Linked DNA regions of Luteitalea sp. TBR-22. The protein of the gene in region 2 interacts with the protein of the main gene of each other region in a pairwise test. Links are inferred from orthologs where the notes say so. Each region holds a gene or a part of one and is shown on either strand. Other genes may lie near its edges. The genes, in order: grpE and groL.

Region 1 (15,064 bases), 190 kb from region 2 along the record:
TCCTCGAAGCCCTCCTCGGTGGCGGCGCGCGCGGCCTGACGGTCCAGACCCATCTGCTCGAGCGAGCGCCTGATTCGCTGCGGGCCGCGGTGCTTCACGCGGCTCTCGGTGCGCGCGAACGCCCGTGCTGCCCGCGCGTCGTCGAGCAGCCCCTCGCGCGTCAGCCGCGCCATCGCGGCGTCGACAGCGTCCGGGGCGCAGCCACGACGCGCCAACCGCGCCCGCAACTGCTGCTCGGTGAGCTCTCGACGCCCCAGCGCGGCAAGGCCGTAGGTGTACGGATCGGGCGGGACCGACTCGCGAGGCACGGCGCGATCCTACCAACGGGAGCGGGGAACGTGCGCCACGTCCCCCAGGGCGGCGGGGCGGACTAGCTGCTGAAGCGCGTGATTTCCGGCGAGCCGCCGGGACGGCCGAGCGAGGCGTGCAGCATCTCGTCGCGCGCCATGTCGGTGGTCGTGGAGATGCCCTGCACCTTCAGCTTGAACTCGTCCTTGTTGGACGCGTACCGCATCGCGTCGTCGTAGCTGATGATGCCGCGCGTGTACATCAGGAACAGGTGCTGGTCGAACGTCTGCATCCCGTACTGCGACGTGCCGGCGGCGATCGCGCCGTGAATCAGGTGCGTCTTGTCCTTGTCGGCGACGCAGTCGCGGATGAACGGGGTGCTGATCATCACCTCGACGGCCGCCACGCGCCCGGCGCCGGCGGCGCGGGGCAGCAGGCGCTGCGAGACGACCGCCTTGAGCACGCTGGCCAGCTGCAGGCGCACCTGGCGCTGCTGGTGCGGCGGGAAGACCGCCACGATGCGGTTGATGCTCTCGGGGGCGTCCAGCGTGTGCAGCGTCGAGAAGACAAGGTGCCCGGTCTCGGCCGCGAGCAGCGCGGTCTCGACCGTCTCGAGGTCGCGCATCTCGCCCACCAGGATGACGTCGGGGTCCTGGCGCAGGGCCGAGCGGAGCGCGTGGGCGAACGACTTGGTGTCGACGTTGATCTCGCGCTGGTTGACGATCGACTTGCGGTCGCGGTGCAGGTACTCGATCGGATCCTCGACGGTGACGATGTGCGAGGAGCGCCGCTCGTTGATGTGGTCGATCATCGCCGCGAGCGTCGTGCTCTTGCCCGAGCCGGTGGTGCCGGTCACCAGCACGAGGCCGCGTTCCTCCTCGGCGATCCGCTTGAGCACGTCGGGCAGCTCCAGCGCGTCGACGGTCGGGACCTTCGTCGAGATGACCCGGATGACCAGCGAGATGGTGCCGCGCTGCGTGAAGACGTTGCAGCGGAAGCGGCCGAGGCCGGCGATGCTGTAGGCCGCGTCGATTTCCTGGTGCGCGACGAAGTACTTGCGCTGCTCGACGTTGAGCACCGTGGCGGCCATCGTCTCGGTGTCGTCGCGCTCGAGGCGACGGGTCTCGTTGGCGACCATCAGCACGCCGTCGACCCGCATCATCGGGTAGCTGCCCACCTTGATGTGGATGTCGGACGCGCCACTGCGGACGGCGTGGGTGAGGAGGTCGTTGAGGTGCATGACTGGCCCTCCCTGCCAATCGGCAGGGGGGCAGCGCGCATGAACGGCGATGGCCGGCGCCTCGGCCCGCCCGTGCCCGCCGGCCTTCCCGCAGCGGCGCGTTTGTCTCACGACGTGCCGATCGGCGCCTCTCGACGACGGGTGCCGACCGGGCCACCACGGGCTCCGTTGCCCGTGATCAGGCGAGGCGAGATCGCATAGGCTAGGCGGCACACGACAGCCTGTCGGGCCGGCCCGCGGCCGGCCGACGCGCCAGGAGGCCCGAGGAGTCCGTGAACCGACGCACCTTCATCAATACCCTGTCCACCTCCGGAGCGGCGATGGCCATGCTGCCCGCCGGCGCCTTCGAACCGGCGCGGGGCGGCCGCCGCCTTCGCAGCGAGACGCTGGCCGCGCCGCAGCCCTCCTCGGGAGCCCGCCCGCCCGTCCGGTTCGCCGCCATCGGCCTGAATCACGGGCACGTGTACAGCCAGGTCGAGACGGTCCTGAAGCACGGGGGCGAACTGGTCGCCGTGTACGCCAGGGAGCCCGACCTGCTGGCGGCGTTCACCAAGCGGTTCCCGCAGGCCACCGTGGCACGCAGCGAGCAGGAGATTCTCGACGACCGACGCATCCAGCTCGTCGTCAGCGCGGCCATCCCGAACGAGCGCGCGCCCCTCGGCATCCGGGTGATGAAGGCCGGCAAGGACTTCATGGTCGACAAGCCCGGCGTGACGACGCTGGCGCAACTGGCCGAGGTGCGGCGGGTGCAGGCCGAGACGAAGCGGATCTACTCGATCCTCTACGGCGGCCGGCTCGAGAGCCCCGCCACCCAGCGGGCCGTCGAACTCGTGCACGCGGGGGCGATCGGCACGGTCCTCCACACGATGGGGCTCGGGCCGCACCGGCTCGGCGCCAACCGCCCCGAGTGGTTCTGGAATCCCGAGCAGTTCGGTGGCGTGATCACCGATCTCGGCACGCACCAGACCGACTATTTCCTGGCATTCACGCGCGCGAAGCGCGCCGAGGTGGTCGCCGCGCAGGTGGGCAACCTGCACCATCCCGACCGCCCGCGCTTCCAGGACTTCGGCGACGCCATGCTGCGCAGCGATGCCGGGTCTGGCTATTTCCGGGTCGACTGGTTCACGCCGGGCGGCGTGGAGTCGTTCGGCGACTCGCGCCTCACGGTGATGGGCACCGACGGCTACATCGAGGTCCGCCCGAACGTCGACCTCGCCGGGCGGCCGGGTGGCAGCCACCTGTTCCTCGTCGACCAGAAGGAGACGCGCTACATCGAGGCCAGAGACACGCCCTTGCCGTATGGCGCGCGCCTCCTCGACGACATCGTCAACCGGACCGAGACGGCCATGCCGCAGGCCCACGCGTTCCTTGCGGCGCAGCTGGTGCTCGAGGCGCAGGCACGGGCCACCAGCCCGGTGCTCGGCAAGTAGTCCCGTTCACGGAAGGTCGCATGTCGCGCAACGGTTCCGTCACCCGTCGCTCTTTCCTGGCGTCAGCCGGGATGGGCGCGGCGGCGTCGCCCCTCCTCGGCGTCGTCGCGCCCGCTTTGGTTCCCTCCACGGTGTTCGGCAAGACCTCGCCGAGCAACCGGATCAACGTCGCCGCGATCGGCGTGGGGCGCATCTCGCGCGACCACGACATGCCCGACACGCTGGCCTTCGACTCGGCCCGGATCATGGCCGTGTGCGACCTCGACCGGCGTCGCCTCGAGGACGGCAAGCGCTTCGTGAACGACTTCTACGCGAAGCAGTCGGGCTCGTCGTACGACGGCGTGAGGATGTACGACGACTACCGCGAGCTGCTCCTGAACAAGGACATCGACGCGGTGCTGATCAGCACGCCGGACCACTGGCACGCGCCGCTGGCGATCGCCGCGGTCGAGGCCGGCAAGGACGTGTACCTGCAGAAGCCGGCCTCGCTGACGATCGCCGAGGGGCGGGCGCTCTCGTACGCCGTGCAGCGGACCGGTCGGATCCTGCAGCTCGGCAGCCAGAACCGCTCGCTGCCGCAGCATCGCTACGCGTGCGAACTCGTGCGCAACGGACGCATCGGCAGGTTGACGCGCGTCGAAGTGGGGCTGGCGGCCGACCCGGCCGGCCAGGACGAACCGGCGACGCCGCCGCCCGCGCACTTCAACTACGACATGTGGCTCGGCTCGACGCCCGACGTGCCGTACGTCGAGAAGCGCGTGCACCCGCAGGTCGGCTACGAACGTCCGGGCTGGCTCCGGTGCGAGCAGTTCGGCGCCGGGATGATCACCGGCTGGGGCGCGCATCACATCGACACGGCGCACTGGGGCATGGACGCCGAGTACACCGGCCCCGTCGAGATCTGGGGCAAGGCGGAGTTCCCGAAGTCCGGCGTGTGGGATGTGCATGGTCCCTTCCGCACCGAGGCGCGGTACGCCAACGGCGTGCAGATGTCGGTGAGCGACTCGATCACCAATGGCGTCAAGTTCATCGGGACCGACGGCTGGATTTTCGTCAATCGTGTCGGCGGCGGCCTGAGCGGCACGGCACCGGACGCGTGGCGCGGCAATCCCAAGGCGCTCGATGCGAGCGACAGGAAGATCCTGACCTCGGTGATCGGCCCCGACGAGGTCCACCTGATCGACAGCCGTGACCAGCACGGCAACTGGCTGGAGGCCATCCGGACGCGGCAGCAACCGATCGCCCCGGTCGAGGTGGGGCACCGCTCCTGCACTGCCTGCCTGCTGCACCACATGGCCATGCGCGCCGGCCGCACGCTGAAGTGGGATCCCCGGCGCGAGCGTTTCCACGACGACGACGAAGCGAACGGGTGGCTGTCGCGCCCGCAGCGGTATCCGTACATCTTCACCTAGGCGGGCACCGGGTTCCGGGCACCGGGCACCGGACCGCGCGCCCTCTGGACCTGACCCTGGCCCCACGATTCCCGAGCCGTAAGCCGTAAGCCGTAAGCCGTAAGCCACAAGCCCTGAGCTTTCTCGATGCAGACACGACGTGAATTGATTGGCGGGCTCCTCGCGGGCGCCGCCGCGGCCACCACCCCCGTCTGGCGCACCAGTCTGTCGGCCGCCGGTGCGACGCAGGTCGCCACCGGCACGCCGCTTCGCGTCGGCATGATCGGCCTCGACACGTCGCATGTGACGGCGTTCACCTCGATCCTCAACGACCCGGCCAACCCCGACCACATCCCTGGCGCACGGGTCGTGGCGGCGTTCAAGGGCGGCAGCCCCGACGTCGAGGCGAGCGCCACGCGCGTCGACAAGTTCACCGCCGACCTGCGCGACAAGTGGAAGGTGGAGATCGTCGGGTCGATCGAGGCGTTGCTCCCGAAGGTCGACGTGGTGATGGTCGAGAGCGTGGACGCGCGGCCGCACCTGGCGCAGGCCCGCCCGGTGATTGCCGCCCGCAAGCCGCTGTTCATCGACAAGCCGATGGCGGCGAGCACGAAGGACGCGGCCGAGATCGTGCGCCTCGCGAAGGCCGGGAACGTGCCGGTGTTCAGCGCCTCCTCGCGTCGGTACGTCGAGGACGTGCTGATGCTGCAGGACACCGCGCGGGTCGGCGCCGTCCTGGGCGCCTCGACCTGGGGGCCGGCGACGCTCGAGCCGCACCACCCCGACCTGTTCTGGTACGGGGTGCACGCGGTGGAGACCCTCTACCAGCTGATGGGGCCGGGCTGCGTGTCGGTGAGCCGCACGAGCACCGCGACCGCCGACGTCGTGACCGGCACCTGGGCCGACGGACGTGTCGGCACCGTGCGCGGCGTGCGCGGCGGCAAGTACGGCACGTACGGCCACACCGTGTTCGGCGAGAAGGACGTGGTGACCGGCACCTCCGAGATGCCCCTGCCCGACGGCACGAAGCGGCGGGCCGGCTACTACGGCCTGCTGGTGCGCGTCATGGAGTTCTTCCGCACGGGCAAGCCGCCCGTCTCGCCGGAGGAAACGGTGGAGACACTGGCGTTCATGGAGGCGGCCGACATCAGCAAGGCGCGCGGCGGGGCCGTGGTGAAGCTGTCCGAGGTGCCCCGTTAATTTGAAATTTGAAATTGATCGGCGGCCGGCCTGTCGGCCGTGCCGCGCGTGGCGTCGCGAGGGGCGACGGCGAAGCCGCGCCCCACGTGAATTTCAAATTTTCCAATTTCAAATTACTGCTGTTCCCCGCAGAAGGGGCACCGGGTCGCGAGGTTGTGCAGCGGCCGCCGGCAGTGCCAGCAGTTACGGGCGGCTTCGCGGTCCTGGTACTTCACCGCACGTGGCAGGGGAGGGGCGGCCGTCCGCGCCGGTCGCCCCGCGTCGTCGAGGCCGAGGTCGGCGATGGCGCGCGGTCCCGGCGTGCCCAGGATGACCGGCTTGGCGGCGAGCAGGTCGTCGAGCAGGTCCGCGGCACGCGTGTACCGGTCGGCCACCTGCGGCGCCAGGCACTTCATGATGATGTCGTTCAGGCGGCGCGGGATCGCGGGATTGCGCGATCGCGGCGGCGTCACCAGTTCACCGGTGAGCAGCTTGTGCAGCGCCGAGGGCGGCGGCGGGTCGTACGGCAACTCGCCGGTGAGCATCTGGTACATCGTGATGCCCACCGAGTACAGGTCCGACGCGAACACGGCCTTGCCCTGGAACTGCTCGGGCGCCATGAACGCCGGGCTGCCGATCACCGTCGTGCCGTGCGCGGCGATCTCCAGAAAGCGCGAGGTGCCGAAGTCGGCCACCTTGAGCATCCCGTTCTCGGAGACCAGCACGTTGGCCGGCCGCAGGTCGCGATGGATCACGCCCTGCTTGTGCGCGTGGTCGACGGCATTGCCGATCTGCACGGTGTAGTCGAGCGCCCGCGGCAGGTCGAGCGCACCTTCACGCTCCAGTACGCTCTCCAGCGTCTCGCCGGCGACGTACTCCATCACGATGAAGAAGACGTCGTCCTGCTTGTCGGCCGTCGTGATCGCGACGATGTTGGGGTGGTTGACGCTGGCCAGCAGGCGCGGCTCGCGGAGCAGCTCGGAGAAGTCGAGGCCCTGCCGGTGGGGCACCTTGATGGCCACCTGCTTGTCCAGCCAGGTGTCGCGCGCGAGGTAGACGGTGCCAAACCCGCCGCTTCCCAGTGGTGACAGGATGCGATACTTGCCGAGGGTCTGGCCCTTGAAGAGCATGCCGGGGCCTGAGTATACCCGCCTTCGCCAAGGCTTCGGCGGGCAAGTCCTCCCGGCTCTCGGCGTCGCCGCTTCGGCGGACGGGGGCCCTCAGCCTTTCACGACGCCGTGCCTCATCGCTTCTTCGCGCCGGACCTGACCCACGACGCACCGACGGTGGTGCTGCCACCCGGCGAGAGCCTGCACCTCGCGCGCGTGCTGCGGTTGCGCGAGGGCGACGCGGTGGAGGTGTTCGACGGCCGCGGCGCCCTGCATGCGGCGCGCGTCGAGCGCGTCGCACCCGGGGGAAGCGTGCTCGCCGTGCAGGGGGCCCGCGCGGCCGCCCCGGAGCCGCCCGCCCCGATCGTCATCGTGCAGGCGCTGCTCAAGGGCGACGCCATGGACGCGGTCGTCCGCGACGCGACGGTGCTCGGGGCCACGGCGATCCTGCCGGTCGTGAGCGCGCGCACCAACGTCCCGGCACGGGCCGCCGTTGCCGCCCACGAGCGCTGGCAGCGGGTCGCCGTCGCCGCGGCCAAGCAGTGCGGCCGCGCCGTGCTGCCGACGATCGCGGCGCCGTGCGAGCTGGCCGACGCGGTCGGCACGGCGCTGACGAACGTGCCCACGAGGCTCTGGCTCGCCGAGCCCGCCGTGTCGGGCGACCACGGCGGCGAGGTGCCGAGCCCGCCGCAGGCAACGGCGCTGGCGATCGGGCCCGAGGGCGGGTGGACGAACGAGGAAGTCGACGCCGCCCGTGCGGCGGGATGGCGTCCCTGGACGATGATGCCGGTGACGCTGCGGGCCGAGCACGTGGCGCTGGCGGCGCTCTCGGTGATCCGCTACGCCTGGGACGCGGCGCTGCGGCGGCGCATGACGTAAGCGATCCAGAACTCTTCTTCGTGGGTGGCCTCGACGTCGCAGTCGTCGAAGGCCTCGCGCACCCAGCGGGCCTCGTCCTCGGTGAAGCCGCTCAGCACGGCGCGGCCGCCGGGCGCCACCAGGCGCTGCACGCGCGCTCCCTGCTGGCGCAGGAGGGTGCCGGTGAGGTTGGCGCACACGACGTCGGCTGGCAGCAGGGCAGGGTCGTCGAGCCCGCGCACCTCGACTCGCACGGCGCCCGCCGGCACGGCGTTGCGACGCAGGGTGTCCTCGGCAGCCTCGACCGCGTCGGGATCGTTGTCGACGCCGACCGCCTCGGCCGCGCCCAGCTTCCATGCGGCCACGGCCAGCACGCCCGAGCCGGTGCCGACGTCGAGCACGCGCCGGCCGGCCAGGTCGAGCGCCTGCAGGGCGCGCAGGCACAGCCGCGTCGACTGGTGATGCCCCGTGCCGAAGCCGGTGGATGGCTCGATCTCGATCAGCAGGGCGTCGCCGAGGGCGTCAGGCGACGGCAGGTCCCACGGCGGCGCCACGACGACGCGGCCGACGCGCACGGCGGGCAGGTTGGCCTGCGAGCGGGCAGCCCAGCCCTCGTCGGGCACGTCCTCGGTGGTGATGGCGGCCTGCGCCAGCCACCCACGGGTGGCGAGCAGGTCGAGCGCCGCGTCGCGATCCGCTGCCGCAGTGAAGTGCAGCGACACCACGTCACCGTCCTCGTCGAGCGCCGAGGCGCCGCAGTCGTCGACGTCGAGCCACAACTGCTGCTGCCGCGCCTCGTCGAGCGGGGCGGCGAATGCGAGCCGGAGCACCGGCCAGGTTCTGGTGGACATGACTCAGCCGAACATGTCCTTGACGCGCTCGAAGAACGGCTTGTCCTCCTGCCCGCGATCGCGCGCGGCGGCATCGCCGGTGTCGGTGGGCAGCACGGCGCGCAGGGCCTCGAGCGCCTCGCGCACCTCGCGCGACGGCTTCTTGGGCACGTGCACGCCGACGATCACGTGCAGGTCGCCGTGGCCGCGGCCCGAGACGTTGGGCATGCCCTTGCCCCTGACGCGCAGGCTCGTGCCCGGCTGCGTGCCCTCGGGGATCTCGAGTGGGTGCGAGCCGTCGAGCGTCGGCACGTGCACGGTGCCGCCGAGCGCCAGCGTCGTGAACTGCACCGGCACCTCGCAGTGCAGGTCGTCGCCCTCGCGGTGGAAGAACGGGTGCTCGGCCACGTGGAACACGACGTACAGGTCGCCCTGCGGGCCGCCGCCCGTGCCGTGCTCGCCCTCGCCGCTCAGGCGCATGCGCTGCCCCGTGGCCACGCCAGCCGGGATGCGCACCGTGAGCTTGCGCTCGCGGGTGACGCGACCCGCGCCGCGGCAGGTGCCGCACGGCGACGCGATCACCCGGCCGGTGCCGCGGCAGGTGCCGCACGGCCGCGCCACGGTGAAGAAGCCCTGCTGGTAGCGCAACTGGCCCGAGCCGCTGCACTGGCTGCAGGTCTCGGGCGAGGTGCCCGCCGCCGCGCCCGATCCCTTGCAGGTCTCACACGTCTCCTCGCGCGGGATCTGCAGCTGCATCTCGTGGCCGCGCGCCGCCTGCTCGAAGGTGATCTCGAGGTCGTAACGCAGATCGGAGCCGCGCCGCGGCCCACCGCGACGACGACCGCCGCCGCCGAACAGGTCACCGAACCCGAACACGTCGCCGAGTCCGCCGAACAGGTCGCCGAAGTCGGCGAAGGTGCTCGGGTCGAACTGCGGGCCGCCCGCGCCCCCGACGCCGGCGTGCCCGAACCGGTCGTACGCCGCCCGCTTCTCCTTGTCGCCGAGCACGGCGAAGGCCTCGGCGGCCTCCTTGAACTTCTCCTCGGCCGTGTGGTCGCCCGGGTTGCGGTCGGGGTGGTACTGCAGCGCGAGCTTGCGGTAGGCGCTCTTGAGCTCCTTTTCGGTCGCGGTGCGCTCGACGCCGAGGACCTCGTAGTAGTCCCGCTTAGCCACGCGTGGCCACCTTCACCATCGACGGCCGCAGGAGGCGGTCGCCGAGGCGGTACCCGCGGCGCAGATCCTCGATCACCTCACCCTCGCGATGCGTGGCACTGACCTCCTGGCCGACCGCCTGGTGGACGTTCGGGTCGAAGTCGGCGCCGACCGCCTCGATGGGCACCACCTGCCGGCGCTTCAGCAACTCGAGGAACTGCTTGTGGATCAGTTCCAGGCCCTGCCGGTGGCTTGCCAGGACGGGTTCGCTGGAGGCCGTGGCTGCCGCCAGCGCGCGCTCCACGTCGTCGAGCACCGGCAGGAACTCGCCGAGGAGCTCGGACGCGAAGTGGTCGCCGAGTTCACGGCGCTCGCGATCCTGGCGCTTGCGGTAGTTGTCGAACTCGGCCTGCAGGCGGAGCAGGCGGTCGGCCGCCTCGTCGCGCTCCTTGCGGAGCACGTCGAGCTCGGTCGCGTCCCCCGCCTGGGCGGCGTCGTCGGGAGCGGCCTCGGCCGCGGGATGCACGTGCGTGTCGTTCATGAGGGGTCTCCGCCCGTCGTGTCGCCGATCAACACGCGCGTGACGGCGCGCGAGGCGCTGTCGACGGCGGCGATGGACCGGGAGTACCGCATGCGGGTCGGGCCGATCACGCCGATCATGCCCTGGCGCCCGCTGTCGGAATAGGTCGACGCGACGAGGCTCAGATTCTGCAGGCCGGGCTCGGTGTGCTCGGTGCCGATGACCACCGTGAGCCCCGGCCCGTCGAGGTATTCGCCGAGGATCTGCACGAGCCGGTGCTTCTCCTCCATCATCGCGAGCAGCGCCCGCAGGGTCGCCAACGGCACTCGCACATCGTCATTGCCGGCCGCCTCGAGCAGCGAGGAGGTGCCGTGGATGAAGACCTGGGTGCCGGTGGCGACCTCGCCGAGGGTCTCGGAGGCGAGCCGCAGGGCGCGGGCCAGCAACCGGTCGTACAGCGCGCGTTCCTCCTGCAGCCGCTCGAGGATGCGCTCGCGCACCTCGGCGACGGGCAGGCCGGCGAACTCGGCGTTCAGGTAGTTGGCCGCCTGGGTGAGCTCGGAGGGCTGGGCCGGGTCGGGCAGTTCCACCACCTTGTGGGTCACGTGCCCCGAGCCCGACACCACCACGACCAGCACGCGCCGCGCGTCGAGGGCGACAAGGTCGACGTGCTTGAGCGTCGCCTCCTGCTGGCCCGGCGTGATGGCGAAGCCCATGTGGTGGGAGGCGCGCGAGAGCTCCTGCGAGACGTTCTCCAGCAACTCGCCCATCCCGCCGGCCTTGCGCAACCGGCCCTCGAGCTCGCTGACCGCCCGCGACGGGCGTCGGCTGTGCAACAGCAGGTCGACGTAGAACCGATAGCCCTGATCGGTGGGGATGCGACCGGCCGAGGTGTGCGGCTGGCGCACGAAGCCGAGTTCCTCGAGCCGGCCCAGCACGTTGCGCACGGTGGCCGACGAGACGTCGAGGCCGCTTTCGCGGGCCAGCCACAGCGACGACACGGGCTCGCCGTGCTCGATGTACGCACGGACGAGGGTCGCCAGGAGGCGCTGGTAGCGCTCCGGCACATCCGCCGGCAGCGCGCTCGATCGAGAGGAGTTCGAGTTCGCCATTAGCAGTCGTGGGGAGAGAGTGCCAACTCGCCCCTGATTATAGCCGAGAGGTCGGGCCGCGCCTCACAGGCCGGCCCGGGCGAACAGGCGGCTGGCCTCGATGCGGGCGTCGTGGGCCAGGGCCTGCGGGTCGATCCGCTGGTGGATCCCCTCCCGCACCAGCACCTCGCCGTCGACCATCGTCAGGCGCACGTCGCTGCCCCGACTGGCGTAAACGAGGGTCGAGTACGGGTCGGCCGACGGCGCCACGAGCGGGCCGCTCACGTCGACCGCCACCAGGTCGGCGCGGAAGCCGGCGGCCACCTGCCCGATCTCCTCCTCGAGTCCGAGCGTGGCCGCGCCGGCGCGGGTCGCCATCCAGACGACGTCGCGGGCCGGCAACGCCCCGGGCCCCAGCCGTACCGCCTGCAGCGTCGCGGCCAGGCGCATCTCGTCGAACATGTCCAGCCGGTTGTTGCAGGCCGCGCCGTCGGCGCCCAGCGACACGGTGATGCCCCGCGCCCGCATCTCCGTGACCGGCGCCAGCCCCGACCCGAGCTTCAGGTTGCTCCCGGGGCAGTGCATCACCTTGACGTCGCGCTCGGCCAGCAGCGCCTGCTCCTGCTCGTCGACCCACACGCAGTGCGCCGCGCACAGGCGCGGCGTCGCCAGGCCCGTGTCCGCGAGGTAGGCCAGGTTGCCCATGCCGGCGATGGCACGCACCACGGCGATCTCGTCGCGCTGCTCGGAGGCGTGCGTGTGCACGATCATCCGGTGCGCGTCCGACACGGCGGCCGTCGCCTCGAGCAACTCGCGCGTGCAGGAGACCGCGAAGCGCGGCGCCAGCGCCACCCGGATGCGCCCACCGGCGGCGCCATCGAAGGCGGCGCGGAGGCGCAGCGCCTCGTCGATGGCCAACGACACCGGCTGCTTGAGGCGAGCCGGCGCGGCATCGTCACGGTCCATGAGGCACTTGCCCACCGTGGCTCGCAGGCCGCTGGCTGCCAGCGTCTCGAGGACGGCGTGCGTGTCGTGCACGGTCTCCATCGTCAGCACGCTCGTGGTGCCGGTCCGCAGCAGCTCGTGGACGGCCAGGCTGGTGCTCACGCGTAGCGAGGCCTCGTCGTGCGCCGCCTCCATCGGCCACACGCGCTGCCGCAACCACGCCAGAAGGGCGAGGTCGTCGGCCGCCCCCCGGAACAGCGTCTGGCACAGGTGGACATGCGTCTGCACGAAACCGGGCAGCAGGAGGCAGCCCGAGACGTCAATGGTCGGCACGCCGGGCGGTTCGGCGCCTCCGACCTGCGTGATCAGCCCGTCGCGCACGACGACCGGCCCCTCGATCACGTCGAGGGTGTCGTTCATCGTGAGGACCGTGGCGCCCCGCAGGACGAGTGAGGACATGAGGGGAATGACGACGGCCGTCAGCGCACGGCGGCGCGCTTCAGAATCGCGTCGGCGAGCCGCTCCATGTCGTCCATGTCGTTGTAGACCTGTGCCGAGATGCGGGCCCGCAACTGGCCGCGATAGGCGTGCACCGGGATCTCGATGCCGTCCTCGAGGAGCAGCGCATCCCGGAGCCGCAGCGCGTCGTCGCGCGTCGTGCCGAGCGAGGCAGGCAGCGTCACGGTGGCCATCGTGCCGATCATCGACTCGGGCGTGGTGAACGCCGTGCCCCAGCGTTCCGACACGTGGTGCGCCGCCTGCCATGCCAGGTCGTGGTTGTACGCGCGCACCGCCTCGGTGCCCAACTCCTCGAACAGGGCGATCGCGGCCGGTGCGGCCAGGTGCGCCGACGGGTCGCGCGTGCCCGGCAGGTCGAAGGTCGTGGTGAATCCGAGGTCGAGCCCCCAGGAGATGACTGCCGGGTGCAACGACGCCTGACGCTCGGGAGCCGCCCACAGGATGCCGCTGCTGCGCGGCACCCACATCCACTTGTGCAGGTTGGCCACGTACCAGTCGGCGCCGATGGCGGCGATGTCCACGGCGATGGCGCCGGGCGCGTGGGCGCCGTCGACCATGACGGCCACGCCCTTGTCGTGCAGGCGCGCGACGATGTCGGCGACGGGCAGCACGAGGGCACTGTCGGCCGCGATGTGGTCGACCACGGCCAGTCGCGTGCGCGGTCCTGCCGCCTCGACGATCGCGTCGGCGATGCCCTCGGGCGTGAACGGCCAGGGCATGGTCGCCGTCGTGACGTGGGCGCCCTTCTCCCGGGTGGCGAAGCGCGCCACCGCCGCGATGCCGCCGTATCCCAGGTCCGTGATGAGCAGCTCGTCGCCGGGCTCGAAGGGGAAGGACCGCAACACGGCGTTGGCGCCGGTCGTGATGTTGTCGACGAACACGAGGTCGTCGGCCTGCGCGCCCAGGAAGGCGCCGACCTGGCCGGCCGCGACGCGCAGGCGCGGTGTCTCCTCCCGCGGGCAGCCGACCGAGGTGGCCGGTGCGTGCAGCTCACGCAACAGGAACCGGCTGGGCTGTCGCTCGATCTCGTCGCGGATGGCCTGCTGCGCGGCCAGCACGCGCGACGGCGTGACGCCGACGGTGCCGTGATTGAGGTAGGTGATCGACGGGTCGAGCGGGAACTCGGAGAGGAACGCGCGGCCGAAAGCAGGCATACAGCCTACAGCCTACAGCCTGCAGCCTACGGACTACAGCCTACCGCCGGCAGCCCACAGCCGACGGCCTGCAGCCTGCTGTCCCCGGTTGCCGTCACCGGATGGCGGGCGGGCGCCACTGCATCGGCCTGGCGGCGCGTGCCTGGTCGGCCTCGTCGGCCGACGTGCGCGGCTGCAGCCGTCCGCGACGATGCGCGATCAGCTCGGCGACGATGCTGACCGCGATCTCCTCGGGCGACACGGCGCCGAGGTCGAGCCCGATGGGCGCATGCACCCGCGCCATGCGCGACGCGTCGTCGCCGTCCTCCGCGAGCCGGGCGCAGAGGCGAGCGATCTTGGCGCGGCTGCCGATCAGTCCGACGTACGCAGTGTCGCGGTCGAGCGCGGCGCGCAGGGCGTCGAGGTCCTCGCGGTGCCCGCGCGTGACGATCACCAGGTAATCGCGGGGGCCGATGTCGGCGGTCCGCAGCCAGGCGGGTATGTCGGCGACATCCACGCGCTCGGCGGTGGGGAAGCGCGCCGGGTCGGCAAACGAGGCCCGATCGTCGACGACCACCACGCGGAAGCCGACGTTGGCGGCCAGGTGGGCCGTGTGGTAGCCGACATGACCCGCCCCGATGATGCACACCCGGGGCGTCGGGGCGATCGGGTCGATGAACACGTCCATCTGGCCTCCGCAGATGAGCCCCTGCTCCTCGGCGAAGTCGTCGTTGAGGTCGTAGTGGGCGAGGGTCGGACGCCCGGTCTGGAGGGCCAGCCGGGCCTTGCCCAACGCGTCCTGTTCGTAGCACCCGCCGCCGATCGTGCCCAGCGTGCGGCCGTCCTCGTGGACGAGCATGCGGGCGCCGACGCGCTGCGGCGTCGAGCCCTGCGCCCGGACGATGGTGACCAGGGCCACCGCCTCGCCGCGCGCGAGGGCCAGGTCGATGGCCCCGAACAGGCTGGTCATCACATCAGGACGTCGACCTTGGCCTTGGCCTTGAGCTGCTGCACGAACTCCTGTGCGAGCTGCTGCTGCTTCTGCTGACGCAGGGCCTGCGCGATGCGATCGCTGACCTCGGCCAGGGGCACCGTGCGGGCCGGACGGTGCTCGGCGGACTTGATGATGTGGTAGCCGAACTCCGACTCCACCACGCCGCTCACCTCACCGGCCTTGAGGGCGAACGCGGCGTCCTCGAACGGCTTGACCATCTGGCCGCGCGGGAAGAAGCCCAGGTCGCCGCCGTTGGCCGCGCTGCCGTCGTTGGAGTGCTGCTTGGCGAGGGCCGCGAAGTCGGCGCCGCCCTTGATCTGGCGCAGCAGATCCTCGGCCTTGGTCTTGGCCGCGGCCTTGGCCTCGGGCGTGTCCGCCTTCAGCA
Region 2 (15,082 bases):
GCGCCCGCCGTCCTCCCGGTGCCCGGTGCCCGCCGCCCGGTGCCCGGTGATGCCCCGGTGCCCGCTGCCCGGTGCCCGGTGCCCGCCGTTGCCCCGGTGCCCGCTGCCCGAAGCCCGGAGCCCGGCGTGCTGCGCCCGACTCCCGACTCCCGACTCCCGACTCCCGGCCTCAGGCTGGCCCACTCCTCGAACGCGTCCATCCCCCAATAGGCCTGCGGCGGCAGCACGGGGCGATCGACCTCCTGCGGCGTGCCCCACGCCGGCGCGCTGGCCACCTCGACGCCCGGCATGGCGACCGACAGCCTGCCGACCTGCCACGTCGCACCCAGCGCCACGAGTACCGTGGCCGCGACCGGTAGCACCCACCGGGGCTTCAGGTAGCCCGCAGGCTGCAGCCCGTCGCCTGCCGCGGAACCCGTTCGCGCCAGCACGCGCGCCACGTGGTCGGCCGGCGGTTCCGGCCGGGCCAGCGCCTCGAGGGCGGCGTCGATGCGTTCGTCGTCGTGTGCGTTCATCGTGTCCTGTGCGCCGAGCTGTCCGTCGACCTGAAGGTCGACGGCTACGAACCGACGTGTCCTTCCGAAGGCCGACGGCCGACTTGTCCGCCGTAGCCTCGGCGGAGGCGGAATCACGAAGGCCGTCTTCCTACCGTCCCATTCGCTCGCGCAGCATGCGCCGCGCGTCGCTCACGCGCCACTTCAGCGTGCCCACCGGAATCCCCAGCAGCGCCGCGGCCTCCGCGTAAGGCACGTCCTGCGTCGCCACCAGCAGCAGCGCGTCGCGGTGGGCCCGGGGCAGCCCCTTCACCAGCCGCTTGAGGCGCCCGCGCGCCTCGTCGTCCAGCAGCGCCCGCTCGGCATCGGGTTGGTCGCCTTCCAGATCCAGCTCCGGACCTTCCTCCTCGTCCCGGGCCACGCCGATCCGCAGCATCCGCATCCAGCCGACCATCCCGCGACGACGATCGAGGGCCTTGCGCCAGGCGATGGCGACGACCCACGTCCGGAACGCCGCCTGCCCCCGGAAGTCCCCGAGCGCCTTCCACGCCGAGATCCACGCCTCCTGCGCCGCGTCGTCGGCCTCCTCGTGCGAGAGCAGCGCCGCGTGGGCCGCCCGGAACACGGCCCCGTGGTGCCGCTGCACGAGCGCGGCCCAGGCGTCCTGGCTTCCGCCCTGCGCGCGGGCCACGAGGTCCTCGTCGGTCACCGAGCCTGTAGACTGACCCCGTGAGGTCCCGGTTGGAAAAGTTGGCGAGGCCATGACACCAGACGAGTTGCTGCAGCGAATCCGCGAGCGCGTGACGCACCCCTCCACCGTCAAGGACCTGATGCGGGTGCTCAAGCTGCCCAAGTCCGAGGCCCCGGGCGTGCGGCGGGCCCTCAAGACGCTGGTCGATCGCGGCGCGCTGATTGAAACACGCGGACGCCACTTCGGCGTGCCCGAGTTGATGGACCTCGCCCCGGGGCGCATCACGGTCCACCCGAACGGCTTCGCCTTCGTGAAGCTCGACCGGCCGATCGACGAGGTCACCGGCGACATCTACGTGGCCGGCCACAACCTCCACGACGCCATGCACGGCGACCGCGTCCTGGTGCGGGTGGAGCACCACGGGCGCGACGGCCGTGCCGAGGGCCGCATCGTCCGCATCCTCGAGCGCGGCGCGTCGACCACGGTGGGCCGCTTCGACAAGGACGAGCACGGGCTGCTGTTCGTGACGCCCTTCGACAAGCGGCTGCTGATGGACGTGCAGATCCCGGCCGGCGACGAACTGGCCGCGCAGCCGGGGCAGATGGTGGTCGTCGAGATCCTGCGCTGGCCGATCCACGGCCGGCCGGCACTCGGGCGGGTCGTCGAGATCATCGGCTCGCTCGACACGCCGGGCGTCGACACGCAGATCATCATCCGCAAGCACGGCATCCCCGACCGCCACTCCGAGGAGAGCATCGCGGAGGCCAGCCGGCTCGGCGTCGAGATCGACCCGAAGGACATCGAGGGGCGCACCGACTTCCGGGGCGACGTCGTCGTCACGATCGACGGCGAGACGGCCCGCGACTTCGACGACGCGGTGTCGGTGGAGCGGCTGGCGAACGGCAACTACCTGCTCAAGGTGCACATCGCCGACGTCGCGCACTACGTTCACGAGGGCAGCGCGCTGGATCGCGAGGCCGCCGAGCGCGCGACCTCGGTGTACTTCCCGGAACGGGCCGTCCACATGTTCCCGGAGGAGCTGGCCACGGGGCTCTGCAGCCTGCGTCCGCACGTCGACCGTCTCGTGCAATCGGCGGTGATGGAGATCGACGCGCGCGGGCGGGTGGTCGACGCGACGCTGCACGACGGAGTGATCGTCAGCCGCGCGCGCATGACCTACAACGAGGTGCACGCGGTCCTCGAGGGCGACCAGGAGCAGCGCGAGAAGTACCGCGAGCTGGTGCCGCACTTCGAGCGGATGCGCGAGCTGTTCGCGATCCTCAACCAGCGACGCTACCGGCGCGGGTCGATCGACTTCGACCTGCCCGAGGCCAAGATCGTGCTCGACGAGGAAGGGCAGATCGAGAACATCCTGGTCGCCGAGCGCAACGTCGCCCACCGGATCATCGAGGAGTTCATGCTGGTGGCCAACGAGACGGTGGCTGCCTTCCTCGAGGCCCACGACGTGCCGACGCTGTACCGCATCCACGAGGCACCCGACCTGCTCAAGGTGGAGCAGTTCGAGGAGTTCGTCTCGACGCTCGGCTACTCGCTGGCCGCGCCGATGAACCACGTCAAGCCACGGCACTTCCAGAAGCTGGTCGAGCAGCTGCGCGGCAAGCCCGAGGAGCGGCCCATCGCGACGCTGATGCTGCGCACGATGCAGAAGGCGCGCTACGACACGTCCTGCCTCGGGCACTTCGGGCTGGCCGCCGACGCCTACGCGCACTTCACCTCGCCGATCCGGCGGTACCCCGATCTGATCGTCCACCGCACCCTGCGCGAGTACCGGCACGGCAAGCTCACCGACCAGCTCCACGAGGAGCGCGTCGAGGAACTGCCCGAGCTGGCCCGGCACACCTCGGAGATGGAGCGCCGCGCCGACGAGGCCGAGAACGAGCTCGTCGCCTGGAAGAAGGTGCGCTTCATGGCCGACAAGGTCGGCGAGGAGTACGACGGGTTCATCACCGGCGTCGCCCCGTTCGGCATGTTCGTCCAGCTGGTGGAGCACTACGTCGAGGGCCTGGTGCACATCTCGACGCTCGCCGACGACTACTATCGCTACCTCGAGCGCGTGCACCAGCTGCGCGGCGAGCACACCCACCGCGTGTTCCGGCTCGGCGATCCGGTCCGCGTGCAGGTGCTGCGGGTGGACCAGGAGCGTCGCCAGGTCGATCTCGGCGTCGTCGAGGTGCTCGACAGGGTGCGCGCCTCCGAGCGCCATCGCGGCGCGCGGACCAGCCGGGCCACGCCCAAGAGCGGGGCGCGCGTCGCCAAGGGCCGCCCCGGCAAGCGCGAGCGCGCGATCAAGAAGGCCGCCCGCGGCCGCAAGTGATGCACCTCACGATCGCCACCGCGGGACACATCGACCACGGCAAGAGCGCGCTCGTCGAGGCGCTCACGGGCACGCACCCGGATCGGCTGCCGGAGGAGAAGGCGCGCGGCATCAGCATCGAGCTCGGCTTCGCCCACGCTACGGTCGACGACGTGGTGCTGTCGTTTGTCGACGTGCCCGGACACGAGCGGTTCGTGCGGACGATGCTCGGCGGCATCGGCGGCATCGACGCCGTGTTGCTGGTGGTGGCCGCCGACGAGTCCGTGATGCCCCAGACGCGCGAGCACCTCGCCATCTGCGGGCTGCTCGACGTGCCCGGTGGCGTCATCGCGCTGACCAAGTGCGACGTCGCCGACGACACGATGCAGGCGGTTGCCGAAGACGACGTGCGGGAACTCGTCGAGGGCACGGCGCTGTCGCGCGCGCCGATCGTCCGCGTGTCGGCCCGCACCGGGCAGGGCATCGCCGCGTTGCGCACGGCGCTGCTGGCGGCCGCCGCCTCGCGGAGGACGCGCGAGCGGGACGTGCCGCCGCGCCTGCCGGTGGATCGCGTCTTCAGCGTGAAGGGCTTCGGCACGGTGGTCACGGGCACGCTCTGGACGGGCTCGATGGCGATCGACGCGTCGCTGCGCGCGTGGCCGTCGGGGCGATCGCTGCGCGTACGCGGACTGCAGGTGCACGGCGCCGCGGCGCCGCTGGCCGAGGCGGGGCAGCGCGTCGCGGTCAACCTGGCCGGCGTGTCGGTCGACGAGGTCTCCCGTGGCGACGTGCTCGTCGGCGAGGGCGTGGTCGTGCCGACGCGGCGCCTGTCGGTCGACCTGCGGGTGCTCCCCGACGTCCCACCCCTGCGGCACGGCACGCGAGTCCATGTGCACCTCAGCACGGCCGCGGTGCTGGCGCGCGTGCTGTTGCCGGCGCCGGCCGACGGCCAGGCCGGGCGCGTCATCGCACCGGGCGCGTCCGCGGCAGCGATGCTCCGGCTGGAGGGGACGCTCGCGGCGCGGCGAGGCGACCGGCTCGTGCTGCGCTCGTATTCGCCCGTCTCGACGATCGCCGGGGCGGTGGTCGTCGACCCGGCACCGCCGCTTCGTGCTCGGCTGGTGGGGACCTCGCCGGCGACCGACGACCTCGACCTGTCGGCCATGGTGGCGGCGCGCGTCGCGGAGGCTGGCGCATCGGGATGCGTGGCGGCAGACCTGCCGGCCCGCTGCGCGGCGACCGTTGCGGCGACCGCGAAGGCGCTGTCGGAGCTCGAGGGCGCCGGTCGGGTGGTGCGCGCCGGTGACCGGTGGGTGTCCACGGGCGTGGTCCGCGAGGTGCGCGATGCCGTGCTGGCGCGCCTCGACGCCGACGCGGCGGCCGACCCGATGGCCGGCGGTGTCCCGCGCGCGGCGCTGCGTCAGGCGTTCGGACGGCGGACCCGGCCAGAGGTGGTGGACCTGGTGCTCGACGCGCTGGCGCGCGAGGGCCTGGTGACCGGCGACGAGCGCGTGCGGCGCACCAGCGGTGGCGCGGCGCGCGAGGCGGTGGACGTGCGGGTGCTCGCTCGCCTCGACGGCGCGGGCACCGTCGGCGCGTCGCTGGCCGAACTGGAGACGGCCGAGGGGCTCGACCGGAAGGTGCTGGCGGCGGTGCTGGCGCGGCTGGTCAAGGCGCGCGACGTGGAACGGGTGGCCGACCAGTACATCGCGTCGAGGCACCTGGCGGCGCTGGTGGCAGACCTGCGGGCCCTGCGCGACGCCGGGGCGGCGCCGTCAGTGGTGGAGGTGGGCTGGTTCAAGGACCGCTACGGCCTGACGCGCCGCACGGCGATCCCCCTGCTGGAGTGGCTCGATCGCACGCGCGTGACCCGGCGGACGGGCGAGGCGCGCGTGCTGATCGCCGGCTAGGCTACTCGTCCTTGCCCGACGCGCCTTCCTTGGTGGCTTCCTTGAAGTTGCGGATGCCCTTGCCGATGCCGCGACCGATCTCCGGCAGGCGCGTGGCCCCGAAGATCAGCACGATGATGAAGAGGATGATGATCAGTTCGGGGATGCCGATAGGTCCGAGGCCCAGCGCGATCATGACGATCTCCTTGAAGAACAGCGAATCTCCGTGATTCTACCATTCGCCCAACGCGCATTCCGTCCGATCGCGCTGATCTCCCTGCTGGCCAGCGTTACAGTTCTGACAGGTTCGGCCCGCCAGTTCTCCGCGCGCACCGACCTGGTGGAGGTCTACGCCACCGTCACCGACGAGGAGGGACGTTTCGTCACGGACCTGCGCCGCGAGGAGTTCACGGTCCTCGAGGACGGTGTGCCCCAGGCCATCTCGACGTTTGCCGACGGCGACCAGCCCGTGTCGATCGCGCTGGCGATCGATCGCAGCGCGAGCATGGACGGCGGGCGGCTCGAGGCTGCACAGCGGGCCGGGCGGGAGATGCTGCTGGAACTGGGTGCGCAGGACAAGGCCATGCTGGTGGCGATCGGCTCGGAGGTCGAAGTGTCCGTGCCGCTCACCGACGACCGGCGCGCGGTGGACGCGGCGCTGCAGGCCCTCGACCCGTGGGGCTCCACGGCGCTGCACGACGCCATCGTCACGGCCTTCGACGCCATCGAGCGTGCGCCCGGGCGGCGCGCGCTCGTGCTGGTGTCCGACGGCCGCGAGCGGCACAGCCGGCGGTCGGCCGACGACGTCCTGGCGCGCGTCAGGGCGAGCGATGTGCTGGCCTATCCCGTGGTGCTCGAGCGCGAGAAGACGACCCTGTTCGCGCAGGTGGCGGCGATGACGGGCGGTCAGGCCCTGCGCGTCGCGCGACCGCGCGAACTGCCGGCGGTGCTGCGTCGGATCGCCACCGAGTTGCGCCATCAGTACCTGCTCGGCTACCAGCCGGCGAGGCCGCAGGTGGCCGGCGAGTATCGGGCCATCGAGGTACGGGTCGGTCGTCGCGACCACCGTGTCCGCGCCCGGGCGGGCTACATTGCCCGCTGAGGCGGCCGAAGCCGCAGTTTCAAGCGTCTAAGTCTGGAGGTGCGCCGACGCGGACACAGGAGCGACGACCCTCGCAACTCCTGCGCACGAGTTGCGGCCATCGCAAGAGTGCTGACAGAATGAACGCGTTCTCTCGCAATCGCCCGGATATGTCTGACGCGTCCGCCGTCCCACCCCCCGACCACGAGCATCACGGGTCGCTCATGCTGCCGACCGGCGGCCATCCGACGATCGACCTCGAGTTCGGTCAGGGACGGCAGCGGATCAGCGGCGCGGCGGTGGCGTCGGCCATTGCACACGTCGGCTTCGCCCTCCTGCTGTTCCTCGGCATCCGTGCGGTGCCGGCCGGCCAGGCCGTCGTCGAGCAGAAGCCGGACGACAGCGAGATCAAGCTCGTGTTCCTTGCCGAACCGGGCCCGGGTGGCGGCGGTGGCGGTGGTGGCAACCGGAGCCCCGAACCGCCGCGGCGGATGGAGTTGCCGGGCCGCGACAAGATGTCGGTCCCGGTGGCCCCGAAGGTGAACATCGAACCGCCGAAGGTCGACCCGCCGAAGGACCCCGATCCGCCGCCTCCCGTGCCGCAGATGAACATCCCGGTGCAGAGCCTGGCCTCGGGGCAGAACGCCATCGCCGGTGTCATCGACCGCACGGCGGTCCCCGGTGGCACGTCCCAGGGATCGGGCACGGGCGGTGGTGCCGGGACGGGGACCGGCACGGGCGTCGGGTCAGGGCAGGGCAGCGGGCTCGGTCCCGGCTACGGCGGGGGCACTGGAGGCGGCGCGTATCGCCCCGGCTCCGGCGTCACCTCGCCGACGCTCATCTCGCAGGTGAAGCCGCAGTACACCACCGAGGCGATGCGCGCCAAGATTCAGGGCCGCGTGCTGCTCGAGGTGGTGGTGATGCCCGACGGCCGCGCCGGCGACATCCGCGTCATCCGCTCGCTCGATCGCACCTTCGGTCTCGACGAGGAAGCCATCAAGGCGATGCGCCTGTGGCGCTTCCGCCCCGGCACCCGCCAGGGCGTCGCCGTCCCGGTGCTGGTGACCGTGGAGATGGATTTCAACCTGCGCTAGGGCGGGAGTCGGGAATCGGGAATCGGGAGTCGGGAATCGGGAGTCGGGAGTCGGGAGTTGTCGACCCTCGCCGCAGAACGAACAAGGGCCCGCCGGATCGCTCCGACGGGCCCGTTTCGCACCACACGAAAAGCTGGGCGCCTTCGAGAGGCGCCCTGGTTCGGGCCGGTTCCTGAGACCCGGCCCGACCTGCCTGACCCGGTGCCCGGTCGCCCGGAGCCCGGAGCCCGGCGCTTAGTACATCCCGCCGCCGCCCTGGGGCATCGGCTCGGGCTTCTTCTCCTCGGGGATGTCGCACACCATCGCTTCGGTGGTGAGCAGCAGCCCGGCGATCGAGGCGGCGTTCTGGAGCGCCGTGCGGACCACCTTGACCGGGTCGATGACGCCGGCCGCGATCAGGTCCTCGAACTTCTCGGCGCCGGCGTTGTAGCCGAACTCCACCGTGTCGTTCTCCTTGACGCGCTGCACGATGATCGTGCCTTCCTGGCCCGCGTTGGTCGCGATCCAGCGCATCGGCTCCTCGATGGCGCGCTTGATGATGCTGACGCCGACCTGCTGGTCGTGCGTGTCGAGCTTGAGGCCCTCGAGGGCCTTGCCGGCGCGAATCAGGGCCACGCCGCCGCCGGGCACGATGCCCTCCTCGACAGCCGCCTTGGTCGCGTGCATCGCGTCCTCGACGCGCGCCTTCTTCTCCTTCATCTCGGTCTCGGTGGCCGCACCGACCTTGATGACGGCGACGCCGCCCACGAGCTTCGCCAGGCGCTCCTGGAGCTTCTCGCGGTCGTAGTCGGAGGTGGTGTCCTCGACCTGCGTGCGGATCTGCTTGACGCGGCCCTCGATGGCGGCGGCAGCGCCGGCGCCCTCGACGATCGTCGTGTTGTCCTTGTCGATCGTGACCTTCTTGGCGCGGCCCAGATCCTCGAGCTTGACGTTCTCGAGCTTGATGCCGAGGTCCTCGGTCAGCGCGCGGCCGCCCGTCAGGATCGCGATGTCCTCGAGCATGGCCTTGCGGCGGTCACCGAAGCCCGGGGCCTTGACGGCCGCGGCCTGCAGCGTGCCACGCAGCTTGTTGACCACGAGGGTGGCCAGCGCCTCGCCCTCGATGTCCTCGGCGATGATCAGCAGCGGACGGCCGCCACGGGCCACCTGCTCGAGCACCGGGAGGAGGTCCTTCATCGACGAGATCTTCTTCTCGTGGATCAGGATGACCGGGTTCTCGAGGACCACTTCCATGCGGTCCGGGTCGGTCACGAAGTAGGGCGAGAGGTAGCCGCGGTCGAACTGCATGCCCTCGACGACCTCGAGCGAGGTCTCCATGGACTTGGCTTCCTCGACCGTGATCACGCCGTCCTTGCCGACCTTCTCCATCGCTTCCGCGATGATCGTGCCGATCGTGCTGTCGCTGTTGGCCGAGATGGTGCCGACCTGGGCGATGGCGTTGCCGCTCACCGGCTTGGCGAACGACTTGAGCTGCTCGATCACGACCTCGACGGCCTTGTCGATGCCGCGCTTGACCTCCATCGGGTTGGCGCCGGCCACGACGTTCTTGGCGCCCTCGCGGTAGATGGCCTGCGCGAGCACGGTCGCGGTGGTGGTGCCGTCGCCGGCGATGTCGCTGGTCTTGCTCGCGACCTCACGCACCATCTGCGCGCCCATGTTCTCGAGCGGATCCTTGAGCTCGATCTCCTTGGCGACGGTGACGCCGTCCTTGGTGATCGTCGGCGAACCGAACTTCTTGTCGAGGACGACGTTGCGTCCCTTGGGACCGAGGGTCACCTTGACCGCGTCGGCGAGGTGGTTGACGCCGCGAAGGATTGCCTGACGCGAGTCCGCACCGTAGACGATTTGCTTGGCCATGTTTGTGTGATCCTCCCCTTACGCCATCACCGCGAGGACTTCGTCCTCACGCATGATCAGGTATTCCTTGCCGTCGACCTTGATCTCCTGGCCCGAGTACTTGCCGAAGAGAATCGTGTCGCCCTGCTTCACGTCGAGGGGCGACACCTTGCCGTCGTCCTTGACCTTGCCCTTGCCCACGGCGACCACCTTCCCTTGCTGCGGCTTCTCCTTGGCCGAGTCGGGGATGATGATGCCGTTGACCTGCTGCTCGCCTTCCTCGATGCGTTCGACGATCAGGCGATCGTGTAGCGGTCGGAGGTTCATGGTGTGCACTCCACTCCTGAAGAGATGTGACGGCGGGCCCGCAGGCCCCCCTGAAGACTGTCGACTGGTCCACTGCGACTTAGCAGTCGTGGTGGACGACTGCCAAGTATAGCTCGCCGGTGTTGGCAGTCAAGAGGGGGGAGTGCTAATTCGGCATTCGGCCCTGGGCCTTCGGCACTCACAAGGCCGCGATGCCGGGAATGCCGGGAATGCCGGGAATGCAGGGACGGTCGGTGGGTAGGCCCGCTGTCCGCCCCTCGACTCCGCTCGGGGTGGCCTGAGCCGTGAGCCCTGAGCCTCGAGCCTATTTCAGCTTGTACTCAGCGACCTTGCGGGCGAGGGTGTTGCGGTGCAGGCCGGTGAGGGCGGCGCAGCGGGTGAGGCTGCCGTCGGTGGCCTTGAGCGCGTGCTCGAGGAAGCGGCGCTCGAACTCGCGGGCGGCGTCGGCGTAGTGGATGCCCTTGTCGACCATTTCGGCGACGAGGCGATCGATCTCCCGGTGCATCACCATGCCGGCTCCAGAGCCTCAGGCCAGGTCGGCGCCGGTGAGCCGGCGGAAGGCGTCGAGGTACTTCTCCCGGGTGCGTTCCACCACGTCCGTCGGCAGGGACGGCACCGGGGGCTGCTTGTTCCAGGCGATGCGCTCGAGGTACTCGCGCACGAACTGCTTGTCGAAACTGGGCTGCGGCCCCCCCGGGGCGTACTGGTCGGCCGGCCAGAAGCGCGACGAGTCCGGCGTCAGCACCTCGTCGATGAGGATCACGCGGTCCTGGCCGCCCTCCTCGACGAGTCCGAACTCGAACTTGGTGTCGGCCACGAGGATGCCGCGCGAGGCGGCGTGCGCGGCTCCCGCCGTGTAGAGGGCGAGGGTCAGCGCCTTCACCCGGCCGAACACCTCGTCGCCGAGGATGGCCGCGGCCTGCGCCTCCGAGATGTTCTCGTCGTGGCCGGACTCGGCCTTGGTCGCCGGCGTGAAGATGGGGGTCGGCAGACGGTCGCACTGCCGGAGGCCAGCCGGGAGCGGGTGTCCGCAGATCGCGCCGGTGGCCTGGTAGTCCTTCCACCCCGACCCCTCGAGGTAGCCGCGGGCCACGCACTCGACCGGCAGGGGCCTGGTGCGCCGCACCAGCATCGACCGACCGGCCAGGACGGCGGCGGCGCGCCGCGCGCCTGCCGGAAAATCGGCAACGTCGGTCGATACCACGTGGTGGGGCGTGACGTGCGCCAGGTGGCGGAACCAGAAGGCCGACAACTGCGTGAGGATGCGTCCCTTGTCCGGGATGCCCGACCCCAGCACGTGATCGAAGGCCGAGATGCGGTCGGTCGCGACGATCAACAGGTGATCGGCGTCGGCCTCGAAGACGTCGCGCACCTTGCCGCGGCGCAGCAGCGGCAGGTCGACATCGGTGGTCTCGAGCAGGGGAGTGTGCGACACGCGAGCAGGGGGAAAGCGCCGGGGAGCGGCAGAGGCGGACCTAGGATAGCGCGATTCCGGGGCAGCGATCGGCGGTCCCGCCGCCCCCGCGTGCGCCCGCCGGGCGTCGGTCCCCCCAATCATCACGAAATCATCAGATCCCGGGCATCGCCAGTGGAGTCATAAATGAGATGTCGGGGTGGATGCCGACATCTCTGTGCCGCCTCCCGGCGGCGTGCATTTGCGGGGCGGCGCCCCGCTTTTCAGGAGGCTCGATGTCGAGAATGCGTGCTGGACGCCTGGCACTGGTGTGCCTGGCGATGCTCGCGTGTGCCTTGCCCGCATGGGCGCAATTGACACGCGGAATCATTTCGGGGACGGCCACCGACAGCAGCGGCGGGGTGCTCCCCGGTGTGGTGGTGACGGTCACCAACCAGGCGACGGGGGCGGTCCGTACGGCGGTCACGTCCGATTCGGGTGTCTACCGGGCGCCGGCGCTCGAGCCTGGCGTCTACCAGGTCCGGGCGGAACTCCAGGGCTTCAAGACCTACCAGGTCGACGGCATCCAGGTCGCTTCCGGCCAGGAGGTCACCCTCAACCCGTCGCTCGCCGTCGGCGGGCTCCAGGAGGCCGTCCAGGTCACCTCGGACACGGCCGGTGTGACCCTCAACCGGACCAACGCGACCGTCGGCATGACCATGACGTCGCGGCAGGTGGTCGAGTTGCCGATCTCGCCGACCCGCGACATCACGCGAGTCGCGCTCCTGTCGCCCAATGTCGTGTCGGGCCCCGGCGCCGAGGGGATCTCGGCCAACGGGCAGCGCACCCGCAACAACAACTTCATGATCGACGGGTCGGACAACAACGACGCGAGCGTGACGATCGCCACCACGCCGGTCCCGCCCGAGGCGGTGCAGGAGATCGCGGTCCAGACCAACCCCTACAACGTCGAGTACGGACGGAGCTCGGGGGCGCAGTTCAACGCGATCACCCGCTCGGGCACCAACGCCTTCCGCGGCGACGTGTTCGACTACTACGCCAACAGCAAGTACAACGCGCGCAGCAACGTCGAGAAGCGCACCGGGTTCGAGGACCCCGCGGGCTTCACCCGCCACCAGGTGGGCGGCGGCATCGGCGGCCCCATCGCGCGCAACAAGTTGTTCTTCTTCGGCCTGTTCCAGGCCGACATCCGGCGCGAGGACGGCGGTCCGGGCACCACGGCCAACATCCCGACGCCGGCCGGCTACGCCACGCTGCAGGGCGTGCCGCTGCGCGCCGGCCAGAGCGCCGCGAGCCGCGCGGCCGCGCTCAACGGCATGAGCTTCCTGCAGGAGGTCTATGCGGGGAACCCGGTCTTCACCAACGTCCGCACGACGTCGGTCAATGGCGTGCCGGTGGAGATCGGTCAGGTGAACCTGCCCATCCAGCAGAATCGCGACGCGTACAACACCATCGGTCGCGTGGACTGGACGATGACGCAGAACGACACGCTGACGGGGCGCTTCATCTCTGACCGTCCGACGACGCAGAACTCGACGAGCAACCTGCAGTTCGGCAGCCGCTTCGCCGCCGAGTCGGTCACCAAGGACAGCAACCTGGCGCTGAGCCACACGCGGGTGATCAACCCGACGACGCTGAACGAGGCGCGGTTCTCCTACATCCGCCGCGACCTGTCGTTCCCCGAGGCCGACCCGGTCACGCCGACCACGACGATCACCGGCTTCTTCACGATCGGCGGGCTGGCCAACTTCCCGCAGGGCCGCATCCAGAACTCGTTCCAGTTCCAGGACGTGTTCTCGGCCCAGCGCGGCCGGCACTCGCTGAAGTTCGGCGCCGACATCCGCTACCTGCAGCTGGACAACCAGGCGGCCTTCGACTCCAAGGGCACCTACTCGTTCAACAACCTGCAGGACTACGTGAACAACTTCGCGTTCTTCTTCCAGCAGGCGCAGCAGACGGCGAGCTTCGACGCCCGCCAGACGCAGTTGTTCTTCTTCGCGCAGGACGACTTCAGGATCACCCCGAACCTCACGCTCAATCTCGGCCTGCGCTACGAGAACAGCTCGGTGCCGCTCGGCTTCTTCGGCGCCGAGGACCAGGAGTCGCTCAACGCGCTGGTGCCGGGGCCGGTGCAGCGCGACAACAACAACTGGGCGCCCCGCGTCGGGTTCGCCTGGTCGCCGACGCCGCAGGGCGGCTTCCTGAAGTCGCTGGTCGGGGGTGAGGGCCAGAGCGTCGTGCGCGGCGGCTACGGCATCGGCTACGACGTGCTGTTCTACAACATCCTGACGGTCAACGCGTCCAACTACCCGCGCGTCGTGGTGCCGCGCGTCGACCAGGTGTTCGACGCCTACCCGAACCTGCTGCCGGTGGGCGGCAGCGCGGTGTTCAACCCGCTGGCCACCTACGTGAACACGCCGGTGGATGCGCAGTACCCGCGCAGCAACTACTGGTCGCTGTCGTTCGCGCGCGAGTTCAACGGATCCACGAGCCTGGAGTTCGGCTACAACGGCAGCCTGAGCCGCAACGGCATCAACCAGCTGCAGGCCAACCCCGGCGTGCTCACCGATGCCCAGGCGGCGCTCGTGCGGCAGACGCTCAACGCGGCTGCCATCCCGAGCACGCAGGCGCGCCGCGTGTTCCCGCAGTACGGCCCCCGCGTGCTCATCGCGACGACGGCGGAGGGCAACTACCACTCGGCCTACGTGAGCTTCAACCGTCGGCTGACCCGTGGCCTGCAGTTCCGCGCCAACTACACGTTCAGCCGGAACATGAGCAACAACGACGAGTCGCTCGGCGTCGCCGCGATCACCGCCGGTTCGCCGCAGATCCCGCAGGACTTCAACGACATCGATGCCGAATGGAGCCTGTCGGCCTTCGACCGCACGCACCGCATCGTGGCCACCTGGCTCTACGAGACGCCGGCCGTCGGCAACGCGTTCGTCCGCCAGTTGACCGGTGGCTGGCAGTTGGCCGGCGCCTACGTCGGGCAGTCCGGCCAGCCGTTCACGATCCTCACGGGCGTGGATACCAACGGCAACGGCGCGGGCGGCGACCGTCCCAACTTCGATCCGTCGGGCACGCTGACGCCCGACCCGGACACGGGCAACCTCCGCACCTTCACGACGTCGGGCATGTTCCTGGTGCCCAACGGCACCAATGGCCTGCCGCTGGCCAACAGCCTCGGCAACGGCAACCTCGGTCGCAACACCCTGCGTGCGCCGGCCTGGTTCAACTGGGACGTGAGCGTCGGCCGTCGGTTCCGGCTGTGGTCGTCGCACAGCGTCTTCGTGCGCCTCGACCTCTACAACGCGTTCAACCAGGACAACTACGGCGTCCCGGTCAACAGCATGAGCAACCCGGCGTTCGGCACCAACACGAACAACTGGGGCAACCGCTCGGCCCTCATGAGCGCGCGCTACAGCTTCTGAGGTGACTCGGGCAATTTGAAATTGGACATGTGAAATTCAAGGGGGCGCGCGGCTCTCGCCGCGTCGCCCCCCGGGATGCCCCAAGCGTGCGCAGGCCGAAGGCCGCGCCGCCTGCCATTTCAAATTTCGAGTCTCAAATTGCCGCTACGTGCCCGAGCGGCCGCGCACCCGCATCGTGCCGCGCTCGAGGGTGAGCTTCACCAGCGGCCCGCCGCCATTGACGGCGGTCGTCACCGACTGCTTCGTCCCGGCAACCGTCGGCGTCAGGCCGTCGGGCACCCGCAGGTCGCCGTCGGTGACCGCGACCTCCAGGTTCACCCCGCCCGTCCGCGGCAGCGTCACGTCCACGTCGTCGTCCTTGACGGCGATCGTGACCGGGACAGGAGTGTCGATCTCGGCGTCCACGGTCAGCCGCGTCGCGTCGATCGCCAGGGCGTGCGCCAGCTGACGCAGCGCGATGGTGCCGCCGTCGCCGGTGATGCGCACCGGGCCGCCCGTGCCGCGGATGTCC

The links.
Region 1: the proteins of groL (region 2) and grpE interact in binary tests that used the Escherichia coli proteins (3 or more experiments, as listed by UniProt). The link is inferred for Luteitalea sp. TBR-22 from one-to-one orthologs.

Annotation. Positions count from the first base shown.
Region 1 is NZ_AP024452.1:3,915,833-3,930,896, reverse strand. The notes cover bases 8,255-11,235. They hold grpE (nucleotide exchange factor GrpE), read right to left. Parts: upstream 10,019-11,235; coding sequence 9,491-10,018; downstream 8,255-9,490. Other genes in these bases: TBR22_RS16435 (5'-deoxyadenosine deaminase), read right to left, coding at 11,173-11,235; hrcA (heat-inducible transcriptional repressor HrcA), read right to left, coding at 10,015-11,109; dnaJ (molecular chaperone DnaJ), read right to left, coding at 8,350-9,498; TBR22_RS16455 (50S ribosomal protein L11 methyltransferase), read right to left, coding at 8,255-8,346. Outside these bases: TBR22_RS16490 (regulatory protein RecX), read right to left, coding at 1-308; TBR22_RS16485 (type IV pilus twitching motility protein PilT), read right to left, coding at 371-1,528; TBR22_RS16480 (Gfo/Idh/MocA family protein), read left to right, coding at 1,801-2,958; TBR22_RS16475 (Gfo/Idh/MocA family protein), read left to right, coding at 2,979-4,370; TBR22_RS16470 (Gfo/Idh/MocA family protein), read left to right, coding at 4,497-5,549; TBR22_RS16465 (serine/threonine-protein kinase), read right to left, coding at 5,663-6,658; TBR22_RS16460 (16S rRNA (uracil(1498)-N(3))-methyltransferase), read left to right, coding at 6,767-7,516; more of TBR22_RS16455, read right to left, coding at 7,477-8,254; more of TBR22_RS16435, read right to left, coding at 11,236-12,492; TBR22_RS16430 (aminotransferase class V-fold PLP-dependent enzyme), read right to left, coding at 12,513-13,706; TBR22_RS16425 (XdhC family protein), read right to left, coding at 13,801-14,655; TBR22_RS26945 (peptidylprolyl isomerase), read right to left, coding at 14,655-15,064. UniProt on the Escherichia coli protein: Participates actively in the response to hyperosmotic and heat shock by preventing the aggregation of stress-denatured proteins, in association with DnaK and GrpE. It is the nucleotide exchange factor for DnaK and may function as a thermosensor.
Region 2 is NZ_AP024452.1:3,727,045-3,742,126, reverse strand. What follows is about bases 7,110-10,108. They hold groL (chaperonin GroEL), read right to left. Parts: upstream 9,421-10,108; coding sequence 7,798-9,420; downstream 7,110-7,797. Other genes in these bases: TBR22_RS15595 (helix-turn-helix domain-containing protein), read right to left, coding at 10,031-10,108; groES (co-chaperone GroES), read right to left, coding at 9,439-9,726; TBR22_RS15610 (energy transducer TonB), read left to right, coding at 7,110-7,563. Also shown: TBR22_RS15640 (hypothetical protein), read right to left, coding at 1-515; TBR22_RS15635 (RNA polymerase sigma factor), read right to left, coding at 646-1,203; rnr (ribonuclease R), read left to right, coding at 1,256-3,520; selB (selenocysteine-specific translation elongation factor), read left to right, coding at 3,520-5,409; tatA (twin-arginine translocase TatA/TatE family subunit), read right to left, coding at 5,411-5,584; TBR22_RS15615 (VWA domain-containing protein), read left to right, coding at 5,615-6,490; more of TBR22_RS15610, read left to right, coding at 6,640-7,109; more of TBR22_RS15595, read right to left, coding at 10,109-10,237; TBR22_RS15590 (phosphoribosylaminoimidazolesuccinocarboxamide synthase), read right to left, coding at 10,253-11,161; TBR22_RS15585 (TonB-dependent receptor), read left to right, coding at 11,425-14,571; TBR22_RS15580 (DUF4097 domain-containing protein), read right to left, coding at 14,716-15,082.